One region of the Nocardia sp. 348MFTsu5.1 genome, then DNA from elsewhere that is predicted to be linked to it. Evidence: predicted binding sites of a transcription regulator. Region 1 holds the regulator's gene; each other region holds the start of a gene.

Region 1 (3,192 bases):
CGTTGGCCGGAACTTCGGCCGAACCCGAGGCCCTGACGGCTTCCTCGACCTGCTGCGCAAGATGCTGCAACTTGTCATCGTCGACAGCTCGGCCCTGGCAGGCCCGGCGGACGCCGCGCATGACCTTCTCGCGGCTGAAAGGTTCAGTGACGCCGGTCCGTTTGACCACCGAGAGCACCGCGGTCTCCACCGTGGTGAAACGGCGTCCGCACTCCGAACAGGCACGGCGACGACGGATTGCCTGTCCCTCGTCCGCCACCCGCGAATCGACTACGCGGGTGTCCTCGTTCTTGCAAAACGGGCAATGCATGCACGATTCCTCGACGGTCGACGGCCTGGGCGGAGTGACCAGACGCTGTGGTTCCGAGGATACCGCCCGGGCTGTGGGCCCCTGCATCATCTACCTGACGTAGACCGGCGTGACCAGCGCCTGCCCCACCGACAATGCCGAGTTGCTCATCGCGTTGAGCTCCATGATCTTTGCCACGACGGCTTCGGCCGGCATCTCGGGTGCGATCCGGGAAGCGATGGCCCCCAACGACTCCCCCGACTGAACCCGGACGACCTGGGTGCCGACGCGCCCCGGATCAGCAGACTGCTCCATCACGCCGCCGAAGAAGGTCATGAATGCAACGATCAGCATCAGACCGATTCCCGCGACGGCGCCGGCCGCCCAGGCGCGCCGACGGGCGAAGACCTTCTCGCGAGCGGTCGGCATTCGTTGTTCGGTGTTGCGCGATTCGGCGCAGGAGACGGCCACGCGGCGCTGAGCAGGCAGCCGGCGATCGGCCGGACGGGCGGTGTCCGCGGGCCGCAAGGGCCGCTTGGTACGCGGAACGGTAGCGCTCTCGGCGTGGTGAACGGGCCGAGCTGTGGCCGGCCGGATGATGGTGGTGGCTGCAGTCATGGGTTCAGTCCTCGGATCATCGGATCGATGGTGCATTCGATCACTCGTTCGATTGAAAGAGTGTTCGATTTGTATCACGGGGTTCCGACAAGCGCCACGCCTGATCGAACAAATGTTTGAGACTTGTGATGATTTGCACTACCTTTGTCCACATGGACCCCGCCCGATACCGCACGAACTGGAGGACCTGATGGCCGATACAACCCAGCCCCCGACGCCGTCGGACGGAGCCGCCACCACCGTGGTCGCCACCGGACCGCTGGCAGAAGGCTCACTGACCGCCCGCCAGAAAGCCGTACTCGAGGTCATCCGCGCCTCGGTCCGCGAGCGCGGCTACCCGCCGAGCATCCGGGAGATCGGTGACGCCGTCGGCCTGACCTCGACGTCGTCGGTCGCCCACCAGCTCCGCACACTCGAACGCAAAGGCTTCCTGCAGCGCGAGAACAACCGTCCCCGCGCGGTAAACATCCAGGACACCGACCTCAACCCGGCCACGGCTGCCGGTCAGGTGCAGGCACCCGACGAATCACTTCCGACGCCGACATTTGTCCCGGTCCTCGGCCGGATCGCGGCCGGTGGCCCGATCCTCGCCGAACAGGCCGTCGAAGACGTCTTCCCGCTCCCGAAGGAACTCGTCGGCGAGGGTTCGCTCTTCCTGCTCAGGGTGGTGGGCGAATCGATGATCGACGCCGCGATCTGCGACGGTGACTGGGTGGTCGTACGCCAGCAGAACGTCGCCGACAACGGAGACATCGTGGCCGCGATGATCGATGGCGAGGCCACGGTCAAGACCTTCAAGCGCACCAAAGACGCCGTGTGGCTGATGCCGCACAACCCGGTATTCGATCCCATCCCCGGCAACGATGCGGTCATCCTGGGCAAAGTTGTGACAGTGATGCGGCGACTCTAGAGACACACATGCGAAAAAGGCGGGTGCACCGGAGATCCGGTGCACCCGCCTTCTGCCGTTCGGCGCGTTGATGTTTGAGTGATCAGACCCCGAGGCTGCGTCCGATGACTTCCTTCATGATCTCGGTGGTGCCGCCGTAGATGGTCTGCACGCGTGAGTCCAGGAACGCCTTCGCGACGGAGTATTCACGCATGTAGCCGTAGCCGCCGTGCAGCTGCAGGCAGCGGTCGATCAGGTGCACCTGATTCTCGGTGGCGTAGTACTTGGCCATCGCGGCATCGGGGACGGTCAGCTTCTTCTCGTTCAGCAGCCCGATGCAGTGGTCGACGAACACGCGCGTCGTCGTCGTGGACGTGGCCAGCTCGGCCAGCAGGAAGCGGGTGTTCTGAAAGTTGCCGATCGAACGCCCGAAAGCCTTGCGGTCCTTGGAATATTGAACGGTGGTCTCCAGGACCTTCTCCATGGAGGCAGCGGCGACCACGGCGATCGACAGGCGCTCGCGCGGCAGGTTCTGCATCAGGTAGATGAAGCCGAGTCCCTCTTCACCGAGCAGGTTCTCGGCGGGTACGCGGACGTTGTCGAAGCTCAGTTCGGCGGTGTCCTGCGCCTTCATGCCGACCTTGTCGAGGTTGCGGCCGCGCTCGAAGCCGGGCATGCCGCGCTCGACGACCAGCAGGGAGAAACCCTTGGCGCCGGCCTCGGGATCGGTGCGCGCGACCACGATCACCAGGTCGGCGTTGATGCCGTTGGTGATGAAGGTCTTCGATCCGTTGAGCACCCAGTGATCGCCGTCCTTCTTGGCGGTCGTCTTGATCCCTTGCAGGTCCGAGCCGGTTCCGGGCTCGGTCATGGCGATGGCGGTGATGAGCTCACCGGAGGTGAATCCCGGGAGCCAGCGCGCCTTCTGCTCGTCGTTGGTCAACTCCAGCAGGTACGGCGCGATGACATCGTTGTGCAGGGTGAATCCCAGGCCGCTGAACCCACCGCGTGCGGATTCCTCGGAGACGATGCACTGATAGCGGAAGTCGTCGACTCCGCCGCCACCGAACTCCTCGGGCGCGTCAACGGCCAGGAAGCCGTTCTTACCGGCTTCGATCCACACGTCGCGATCGACGATGTTCTGCTCTTCCCAGCGGGCGTGGTGCGGCGCCACATGCTGCTCGAGGAAGCTGCGGTACGAATCGCGGTAGAGGAGGTGCTCAGGCTCGAAAATCGTGCGTTCCATCAAAGTCTCCATAACGAGGGTGTCCAAACGAGGTTGCCAGCAACTGTAACTGGATTCTACATTCAACCCAAGGAGCGCTCAGTCAGGGCAAGACGACCTGTCCAGGCCCGGATTCAGAACAGATGGGGCGCGGCGAACTCGGCCAGTGCA
Region 2 (3,192 bases), on a different contig from region 1:
ACCAGCTCGCCGCAACGGACCGTCGATGACTACCCAGTGGTCTGGTTCGACACCCCACACCTCGACCTCGACACCCCCGACGGCACCTTCGCCCGAGCCATCTTCGAGTCCTACATTCTACGATCAGAACTCGGCCCATCCGCATACTTCCCAGGCTGGGCCGAAGCCACCGGAGACAGTTGGTACCACTGGCCCAATAGACGCAGCAACGGCCCTCGCAATGGCCCCCCTTTCACCATCTTTGCTTGGGTTGTTCCATTCATCGACCCAGACCCGCCGGCATCGCCGACTGGACTCCACCCTCCAATGCCGTTGGCAGAGTCATGATCTGCTCACGAACCAGCCAGAACATTGACTACGCCATGATCTTCACCTACCAACGCACCGGCGCCGCACCCCCAGCACATCAACACGGCAACCAGCCAACCCCGACCCACAACGTCTACGGCGACTGGACGATCCTCGACAGCATCAGCCAAGATTACAAGCACACCGATCGGGCCGAACGCTGCAACACCCCACCCGCCCCCATCTCGCAGGACATCCACACCCCCAGCCCCGGCTGGCCCGCCAGCAGCGAGTAGCCAGATCTGATGACTACAAGAGAACCCACCTTCCCACCACACATCATGGCTGCCCTGCGCTCACCCCAAGGCACCACCGCCGAAGACATCTACCGACAATTCCCCCACGCACGCCCCACCTACACACCACCGCCCATCGACCACACCGAACTCAACGCCCGTCTCCACGACGCACACGACGACTGGCACCGCCGCCACGGCTGGCACATCGACATGCCACAGAACATCAAAGAACAACTCGCCCAACAGATCCGCGACGACCTCATCTGGGAACAACGATGATACGCACCCTCAGGTGCGCAGCAGTATCGATCGCCCTCGACTGCGACCCGGAGATCTCGCGACTCGAGAATCACCGCAAAAGCCCCGGAATTGCCCTTGCGAACATGCGTTCGAGTCTGTAGTATGAAGTCAGTTGACCGCAAAGATATGACGAGTCGAGCCAAACACCTTCCCATGTGAATCGGGTCAACTTCCTGTTGCTTTCTGCCTGGAAGGTGTTCTGTGATGCGGCTTCTCGATGTCGTCGATTCCCTGTTTGACCTGGTCATTCCTGATGACCCCGGCGATCTGCTCGCCCTGGCGAAAGACCTGATCACGCTGCGCAATGCCGGCGAGCATCAGCTCGCGGTGTGTGCTGCGGTGATCGATCAATCAGGTATGGCACGCAAAGCCGGATCGACATCAGCAAAGTTGTTGCAGGCCAATGGCGCCCCGCCAGGTGCGGCGTATCGGTGGATCCGTGTCGGGTCCGGTTTGGCAGGATTGGATCGCACTGCCGGGTACTCGCGGGACGGGTACCTGTCCTCCGAACATGTCGATGCGATCGTCAAAGGCGTCGCGCATATCGTGGACCGATCCGACGAGGTGGTGACCGGTGAGCAGCGGGTGGAGTTCGAGCGGAAACTGTTGAGCCACGCCATCTCCGGTGCACCACCGTCGGAGATCGGAGCGGTCGCGCGAGGTCTGGGCAATCGGGTTGCCAATGACACCGGTGGTCCGCCGCCGGCCGAAGACCGGTCGTTGAACAATCTGGACTACGTCGTCAACCCTGAAGGACGATGTGTCGGCAGGTTCGATGTGGATGCGGTGATCGGGGAAAAGTTGTTCTCCGCGTTGGATTTCTGGTCCAGAGCCCGTCCCGAACCCGACGGCAGCGACGATCCACGCACACCGACCCAGCGCCGCGCCGATGCGCTGCACCAACTCCTCGACTGCGGCGGCGGTGGGCAAGACCTGGTGTCGGCGCCGCGGACCGAGGTGATGGTCACCGTCCCAGCCGATCATCCCCAAGCCGCGACACTACGGTGGATGGGGCCGACCACCGAAGCGACCGCCCTGGCCCTGGCGTGTGATTCGTCGATCACCAAGATCACCCTCGACGGCCAAGAAGTCCCGATCGATCTGAGTCCACCCAAACGCCTGTTCACCGGTCCGGTCCGCAAAGCGATCATCATCCGCGATACCTGCTGTGTGAAGTGCGGCGCCTCGGTCACCTGGTCTGATTGCCACCACATCACACACTTCGCCGATGGCGGCGCCACGACCCTGGAGAACGGGTGCTTGCTGTGCCGCACCTGCCACAGGGCGGTCCACCACACCGACTGGGACGTGATCATGGGCTCCGACGGACACCCCTGGCTGATCCCACCGGCCGACATCGACCCGCAGCGAAGACCGCTACCGGCCTACAACCGACGAACACTCACCCTCGCCGCCTGACTCACCTCGCTACCTGACCCGCTGCCTCGAGTCACCCGAATCCAACTCTCTACCGGCCGCACCCGATGTGACGTCGGGACCGCGATCGAACCTTGACAACTCCATAGTGTGAGGACGGTGTGGTGCTGCCGTCGGACGAAGTCCGCTCCATTCGGAGATCGGGCTGCGGCGGCAGCACCACACCGGTGCGTTCAACGGCACCGCCCTCTGCCATCGATCCGGCACTTGCGGCCACCGGTAACGTGAATGATTGTGTGCGGATCAGGAGCTCTGTCGGTGGATGAGGCGAAAGCCGTTCGTTCGGTCTGGCAGGGGCTGGACCTGCCTGGCCTCATCGACGTCCACACCCATTTCATGCCGAAACCGGTGATGGACAAGGTGTGGGCGTACTTCGATTCGGCGGGACCGCTGATCGGCCGCGAGTGGCCGATCACCTACCGGGCCGATGAAGACCAGAGGATCGAGACCCTGCGGGACTTCGGGGTCCGGGCGTTCACGTCGATGATCTATCCCCACAAGCCGAACATGGGCGCCTGGCTCAACAGTTGGTCCGCCGATTTCTCCGCGCGCACCCCCGAATGCCTGCACACGGCCACGTTCTATCCGGAGGAGTCGGCGCCGAAGTATGTTGCCGAGGCCATCGAATCCGGTGCGGCAGTGTTCAAGTCGCATATCCAGGTGGGCGATTACAGTCCCATCGACCCACTACTCGACGATGTCTGGGGCACCATCTCGGACGCCGGCGTACCGGTGGTGATCCACTGCGGGTCCGGACCGGCACCGGGAACTCACACCGGTCCTGAGCCTATCGCCGCACTGCTGCAACGCTTTCCGCGGCTGCCTCTGATCATCGCCCACATGGGTATGCCCGAGTACGACGACTTCC
Region 3 (3,192 bases), on a different contig from region 1:
GGATGGTGGACTCGGTTGATTCTGGGTTTACGTTCAGGGTCGATGTATTCCGGTGGAACCCAAGCGATCTTGCCCGCATCGGGTCCATCAGGAACAACAAACGTTCGCCATTGACCGGGTCCGTCCCCGACCATCCGGTTGTGCGGCCCACACGCCCAGGCCAGACTGTCGATATCGGTCAACCCGCCATCAGCCCAATCCTGTGCGCCATGGTGGGCCTGAGACCACGCCGCAGGTTGATCACAACCCGGGTGGGTACAACCGCGCTGGGCGGCGACCATCGCCATCCGCTGCCACATCGAAGCACCCCGGCGCGCCCGCCCGTAATAAAGGACCTCACTGGAACCGTCTTTGAACACCGCCAGATTCGGATCGCAGTCAGCGGCCAGATCCACCAAGTCCTCGACCGGAATGTCCACCCCTGTCGCGGTGTGCGCCACACCCGCTGCGGCCTCCAGGTCAGCCTTGCTCAACGAGATGATCAACTGCGCCGGCAGACCATTGTGAGTGTTACCGAGCTGACCAGAGGAAATCAGATACTTCAGCATCGCCGAGAGGGCATCGTGGTTGCGCTGATCCTGGCTACGGCAGTCCAGTTGCGCCGCCGCCCGCAGCACCTCGGCATCGATCCCCGGATCATCAGCAGCACCCGACGGCGAGTCAGGGTTGCCCGGATCGTTCATACCGGGCGCAGCCCAAATAGCCAGCAACACATCGAACAACGCCAGCGTCGTGGGATCGAGACGACCAGTGATCTTGCCCATCAGATCTTTATCCTGCCGCCCACGGTGCAGGCTGCGTTTGCGGACCCGATCACCCTCGTCGGTCAACGACCCGTCCGGATTGAGATGCGCGATCAGCCGATCACCCAGCGCAGACAGCCGGGTCGGGGTGAAGTCGGCAGCAAACCCTGCCATCGTCCGCTCCGCGCTCTCGCGTTCCTCAGCCGCAATATTCGACGGGATCTCGTCGAGAGTGCCCAAGACTGCGTGGATGTGGTCGAGATCAATCACCCCCCGCCGCAGCAACTCTGAGGTGGCCGGACACACCGGATCGAGAACATCACCAGTCGGAGTGATCCGGGTAACGAGATTGTTCATCGCCGCGATCCGGCGTTTGACAGCACCATCACCCAGGCGCAGTTGACCTTTCAAAAACCCGTACGTCGAGGGATACCCGGCTTTCGCGTACGCCCGGCGGGCATCGATCCCGGCCGCGGCAGTCAGCCCGGCATACGACAACTTCCGTGATCCGACCTCAATCTTCTCCACCAGCCGGGCGCTCTGCTCATCGGACAACACCGACAGATCGGCAGCCAGGAGCCGCTCGATCGCCGCCTCGACCTCGGCGGCCGCACTGACCGCGTCCGGAACCGACGTGGCTGCTGGTGTATCCGACATCGACCCCCCCGGATCAACTCTTCGAAAGTATGTTCCCAGGATAACGCGGCCCACCGACAAGCTCTACGACGAAGGTTCACCCAAGTGGCGGGGGGCGAGTTCGTGTTCACCAACAGCCGCGACGGACTGCTACGCGGTTAACATCACTGATGGCGTTCGGTGCTGTGCCGACCCCTCAGCGGAACACGAGAGGGGTCAACGCCGGTTCCGCTGGGCGCACCACACGATCTCTGACAACCGGCAATCGCGTAGGCGTCCGCCGACATCCACCGCCAAGAGGTCAGCATGTGCTTGATGCCAAATGAGACCAAAAGGGTGCTGACACAATTCCTGCGGACAGTAAGCCAAAGGATGAAGTAACACCAGTAGGCAAATATGCCTCTGACCGGGAATTTGGAGTGGAGCTAAGGGGAATCGAACCCCTGACCTTCTCGATGCGAACGAGACGCGCTACCAACTGCGCTATAGCCCCTTCGTTGCCCTCGCGAGCAACTTGAACAGGTTAACACTGGCCGGTTATTGGCCCACAACCCGTCGGTAGGAATGTTCGCGATCGATGTCGTCGATGCGTGCAACGTGCTCGTAGCTGGGCAGATGATCGAAGATCGGGTCTTCGTCGTCGATCTCCAGAACGATCGCTCCGGGGCGGCGCAGGCGGGCCGGGATGTCGGCGCGGGGGTCGACTTCCGGATGCGCGCGACGCTCTTCTTCCTCACGGCGTGCACGGGCGAGACGACGCATCCGCTGCTGGAAGATCCGCTGCTCATTGCGTACTGCGCGGCGCAGGAAGAACATGTAGCCGACCAGTCCGACGACCAACACCGCAGTGGCGATCCACCCGACCGTACCGAGCAGGACGCCCGCTCCAACGCTGAGCAGTGCGAGCACACCCAGCAGGACCATCACACGCTGGCGGAACCGGTAGCGCTTGTCGCTGCGTTCGCGTTCGGCCTCGGGATCGAAGCCGCCACGACGGGTGCGTCGGGCCGAATTGTCTTCGACCACTTCCTCGTCGGCGTCGTCTTCGTCAGCATCGTCTTCGAGGTCGTCGTATTCGGCGTCATCCTCGTAGTCGTCGTCTTCGAGGTCGTCGTCGTACTCAGCATCTTCGAGTTCAGCATCTTCGGAGTCTTCGTCGAGTTCGTCTTCGCTCTCGGCGACGGCGTCGTCATCGTCTGATTCGGCGTCTTCGAGATCATCAGCGCCGTCGACAACGTCAACGTCTGCCTTGTCGTCCGCCTCTGCCTCGATGTCAGTGTCGCTGTCGCCCTCGACCTCGTCGGAGTCGTCATCAGCTGCGGAGTCTGCTTCGACTGCAACCTTTTTCATCACGGGAGTCTTGTCGGCCTCTGGTGCATCCGTCGTCTCGGCGTCCACGACATCAACGTCGTCGACCTCATCAACATCAACGTCGGCTTCCTTGACCGCCGTTGCGGTTCCACCGGTCACAACAACCTTGCGGTACTCGCGGACCGGCGGTTCCCACTCGGCGTCGTGTGGGTGCCGGCCAGAGGCCATGCGTCGTTTGGTCTTTGCAATGTTCCGTCCGCCACGGTGGAGCACACGCGTCGACAGCGCTGCGTCACTTGTCTTGCGCACGGTCGGTCGCGACTTCACGACCATCGGCACCAAAACAAAAAGCCAGATCGCCACCAGACACACCCACAACAGCGAATTCGGCATGGGCAGCTCCTTCCCTTCGGCAACCTCGCTCGACCGTTCAGCCGAGTGCGCGTTCGTCACTCCCGTAACAAGCGCTCCAAGCCAGGCTATTGCCAGAGCCCGCCCCAAC
Region 4 (3,192 bases), on a different contig from region 1:
TGGTCATCGGCATGGGCGATGAACCGGTGCCGCGAATGTAGACGCGTTCACTCCCTGCGGTGCAACACTGCCGCCTTGGTCTCATCTCTGTATCGGGACAAGGCGACGGCCGCGGCTTGGCAGGTGGAGCCTCACAGCCGGCAACGATCGGACCGTTCTTGGTCCTCGGCGTGGCTGCGGATTCAGCGTTCGCCGGGCCGGTCTCCGCATCAACTGGTTCGGGTTCGACAGCCACCTCCGATCCGTCATCGACTGCTTCGCTGGGAGCGAGGCTCAAATACTGCGTCGCAGCAGAATCCTTCGCATTGCTGTCACCGAACTTGGTCAACCGTTTCCATTCGGCGAGTCGTTCAGCTGTTGTCGTCTCCGGAGCACGGTCGGGAACCTTGGGCGCAGACGCACTCACATTCGCCCTCGACGCATTGTTGCCGGCCACGTCTTCAGATGCCCGATTCTTGACCAACTCGCCGCCGAGTGGCCGAATCCGCGCATCGCGACGGCGAGCGATATCACCGGCGTGATCACCTGAGACCACTCCGTGGCCATCGATGAATCCAGGGTTACTCGCCCGTCCTTCTGCAGTCGCCTGATCCATCACCACATGAACAATGAATCGTGTCGACCCATCCGCGTCATCGCTGGAATCACGAAATGCGTACTCACACTCCTCATTGCCGCATTCACAGGCGAAATCGACACCCATAGTCGCGCAAAAAAGCGCATCAGAAAGTCGTTGCGGCTTGGTTCTGGGGTCAGCATTGCACACCTGGACCGCCAGCTCTTGAACTCGCTTATCCAACAACAACGCATTCTCGGCTGTCATGGAAGCGACAATGTCGGCCATGCCGTCTTGGGTGGGATATCGCCGGAAGCTCCGGCCATCCTTGGCTCTTTCGCGACGTTCTCGAACGCCTTCTGGATCATGCCGAAACACGATCTGATCGACCATGTTCCGCATCCGATCGATCGACCACGACCCGTCGCGCCACAACATCTCGGCAATCTCAGCATCAATCGCCGCTGCCCACGGCATACCCTCGACAAGCTCTGTGCGCGAGATGATGTCGGAAATATGATGCGGTGCAACTCTGCCCGATTTCAATGCATGGTTGACGAGCGGCAACCGGTCGCGCAACGCCAGTGCACGCCGGAGTACCCCATCAGCGGACCCCGGAGTCAGGTTCAGGCACGCGGCGATTCGCGCGGAGCATTGCGCCCATCCATCAAGTTGACGGAGATCCTCCGTCTCGGCAGGCTTGGCAAGCTGCCGATGAATCTCCGCCGCAGTGGAGTATTCCGCCCATGCCGCATAGCCTTTCGCGTGAGCAACCTTCCGTAGCGATCGCACCAACTCCTGCGGACTCAACAGAGACGGGGACGACACACCCAGGTCCCCGAACGCTGCTTCCACTTCATTCTCGAACATGTGTTCTACTATGCCACGGGCCTACGACAGCACCTACGACAGCACGACTGCGTCGAACCCAAATCTGTGGATAGCTGTCGGGACTGTGGATAGACCCCGACGATCAACGGGACACCCGCAGTTCGTCGCCGATTCCGTCTGCCGATCGCCATACCTACGACTGATTTAGTCGAAATGTTACCGATTTGGAAATCATTCCATCGTTGCTCAGCGCCAACACTACGAAAATCGTAGTGTGAGCGTGTTCGAATCCCTCACCCTCGGGAGACAACCATGGCCATTACGGAAGTACCGGGTCCGACCGTTCCGGACAAAGGCCTGCGCGCCGGGGCCCTCGGACTCTTCGGCAACGTCGTCATCGGACTCTCGGCGGTCGCACCCGCCTACAGCCTGGCGGCCACACTCGGATTCGTCGTCGCAGCCGTGCACGAGAAGGCGCCGGCGATGTTCGTCCTGGCCTTCATACCCATGTTGCTGATCGCCTTCGCCTACCGGGAACTCGGCGACGACACCCCGGATTGTGGCACCACCTTCACCTGGGGCACCAAGGCTTTCGGTCCGTGGGTCGGCTGGATCGGCGGCTGGGGTCTGGCCGTATCGGCGATCATCGTTCTCGCCAACGTGGCCGAGATCGCCGGCGTCTACCTGCTGAAATTCCTGAACCTCGACTCATGGGCGGAGACGCTCTGGATCAAGGTCCTTCTCGGGTCCGTCCTCATCGTGATGATGACGTGGGTCAGCATCCGCGGCATCCTGATCAGTGAGCGAATGCAGAACGTGCTCATCATCATCCAGTTCGGCGTTCTGATCATCGCCAGCGTCATCGCACTGTTCAAGGTCGGATTCGACAAGGCCGGTCCGCAGGCCATCGACCCGAGCCTGTCGTGGCTGTGGCCCAGTGGGCTGTCCGCCTCGTCCATCGCCGAGGCGGTAATCCTGTGCATCTTCATCTACTGGGGCTGGGATGCCTGCCTGGCCATCGGCGAGGAGACGAAGGACTCCGCCAAGACACCGGGCCGCGCCGCGGTCATCACCACGATCATCCTCGTGTGCACGTACGTCCTGGTTGCCTACGCCATTCAGTCCTTCGCCGGATTCGGTGAGGAGGGAATCGGTTTGAACAACCCCGACAATACCGATGACGTCCTCACCATCCTCGGCGATCCCGTGGCCGGTTCGGTGATGGCATCGCTGTTGCTGCTGACGGTCTCGATCTCCGCCCTGTCATCGACCCAGTCGACAATTCTGCCCACCGCCCGCGGAACGTTGTCGATGGCCGTATATGGCGCCATCCCGAAACGCTTCGCGAGTATCCACCCTCGATACATGACACCGGCATTCGGCACAGCGGTCATGGGCGCCTCGGCACTGATGTTCTACGTGGTGCTCTCCCTCGTCAGCGAAGACACACTCGGCGACTCCATTGCGTCCCTCGGCCTCGCCGTCGCGTTCTACTACGGCATCACCGCATTTGCCTGTGTCTGGTACTTCCGGCGGACACTTTTGCAGTCGGCCCGCAATCTGTTCTTCCGCGGAATCTTCCCGCTGATCGGCGCGCTCGCCATGACGTGGGCATTCATCCAGAGCGCGATCGACATGTATGCCGTGGACTACGGATCCACATCGGTCGGCAACGTCGGCGGTGTGTTCATCATGGGCGTGGGCATGCTGGTCCTCGGTATCCCATTGATGTTGCTGTGCTTCGCTTTCGGACCCAAGGACTTCTGGAAAGGGAAGACCCTCAATGCCGACACCGAAGTCAAGGT

Evidence for each region. The regulator LexA, encoded in region 1, represses DNA repair genes until DNA is damaged. The targets are predictions, from matches to a motif close to CGAACANNTGTTCG.
Region 2: H290_RS0117080 (HNH endonuclease signature motif containing protein) is a predicted target of LexA. The motif match lies at 966-979, and genes of this name have one in related genera.
Region 3: H290_RS29545 (HNH endonuclease signature motif containing protein) is a predicted target of LexA. The motif match lies at 1,423-1,436, and genes of this name have one in related genera.
Region 4: H290_RS30350 (HNH endonuclease signature motif containing protein) is a predicted target of LexA. The motif match lies at 1,420-1,433, and genes of this name have one in related genera.

What each region holds. Positions count from the first base shown of each region.
Region 1 covers NZ_KB911514.1:259,656-262,847, reverse strand. The annotation lists gene nrdR (transcriptional regulator NrdR) at 1-310, opposite strand, end outside; gene H290_RS31170 (LysM peptidoglycan-binding domain-containing protein) at 401-907, opposite strand; gene lexA (transcriptional repressor LexA) at 1,098-1,817, shown strand; gene H290_RS0113780 (acyl-CoA dehydrogenase family protein) at 1,900-3,042, opposite strand; gene hflX (GTPase HflX) at 3,156-3,192, opposite strand, start outside.
Region 2 covers NZ_KB911516.1:283,720-286,911, reverse strand. The annotation lists gene H290_RS0117090 (hypothetical protein) at 324-584, shown strand; gene H290_RS0117085 (hypothetical protein) at 594-866, shown strand; gene H290_RS0117080 (HNH endonuclease signature motif containing protein) at 1,092-2,306, shown strand; gene H290_RS0117070 (amidohydrolase family protein) at 2,553-3,192, shown strand, end outside.
Region 3 covers NZ_KB911523.1:109,571-112,762, forward strand. The annotation lists gene H290_RS29545 (HNH endonuclease signature motif containing protein) at 1-1,400, opposite strand, end outside; tRNA gene H290_RS0123240 (tRNA-Ala) at 1,800-1,872, opposite strand; gene glpR (gephyrin-like molybdotransferase receptor GlpR) at 1,917-3,083, opposite strand.
Region 4 covers NZ_KB911520.1:26,971-30,162, forward strand. The annotation lists gene H290_RS30350 (HNH endonuclease signature motif containing protein) at 1-1,366, opposite strand, end outside; gene H290_RS0120440 (APC family permease) at 1,700-3,192, shown strand, end outside.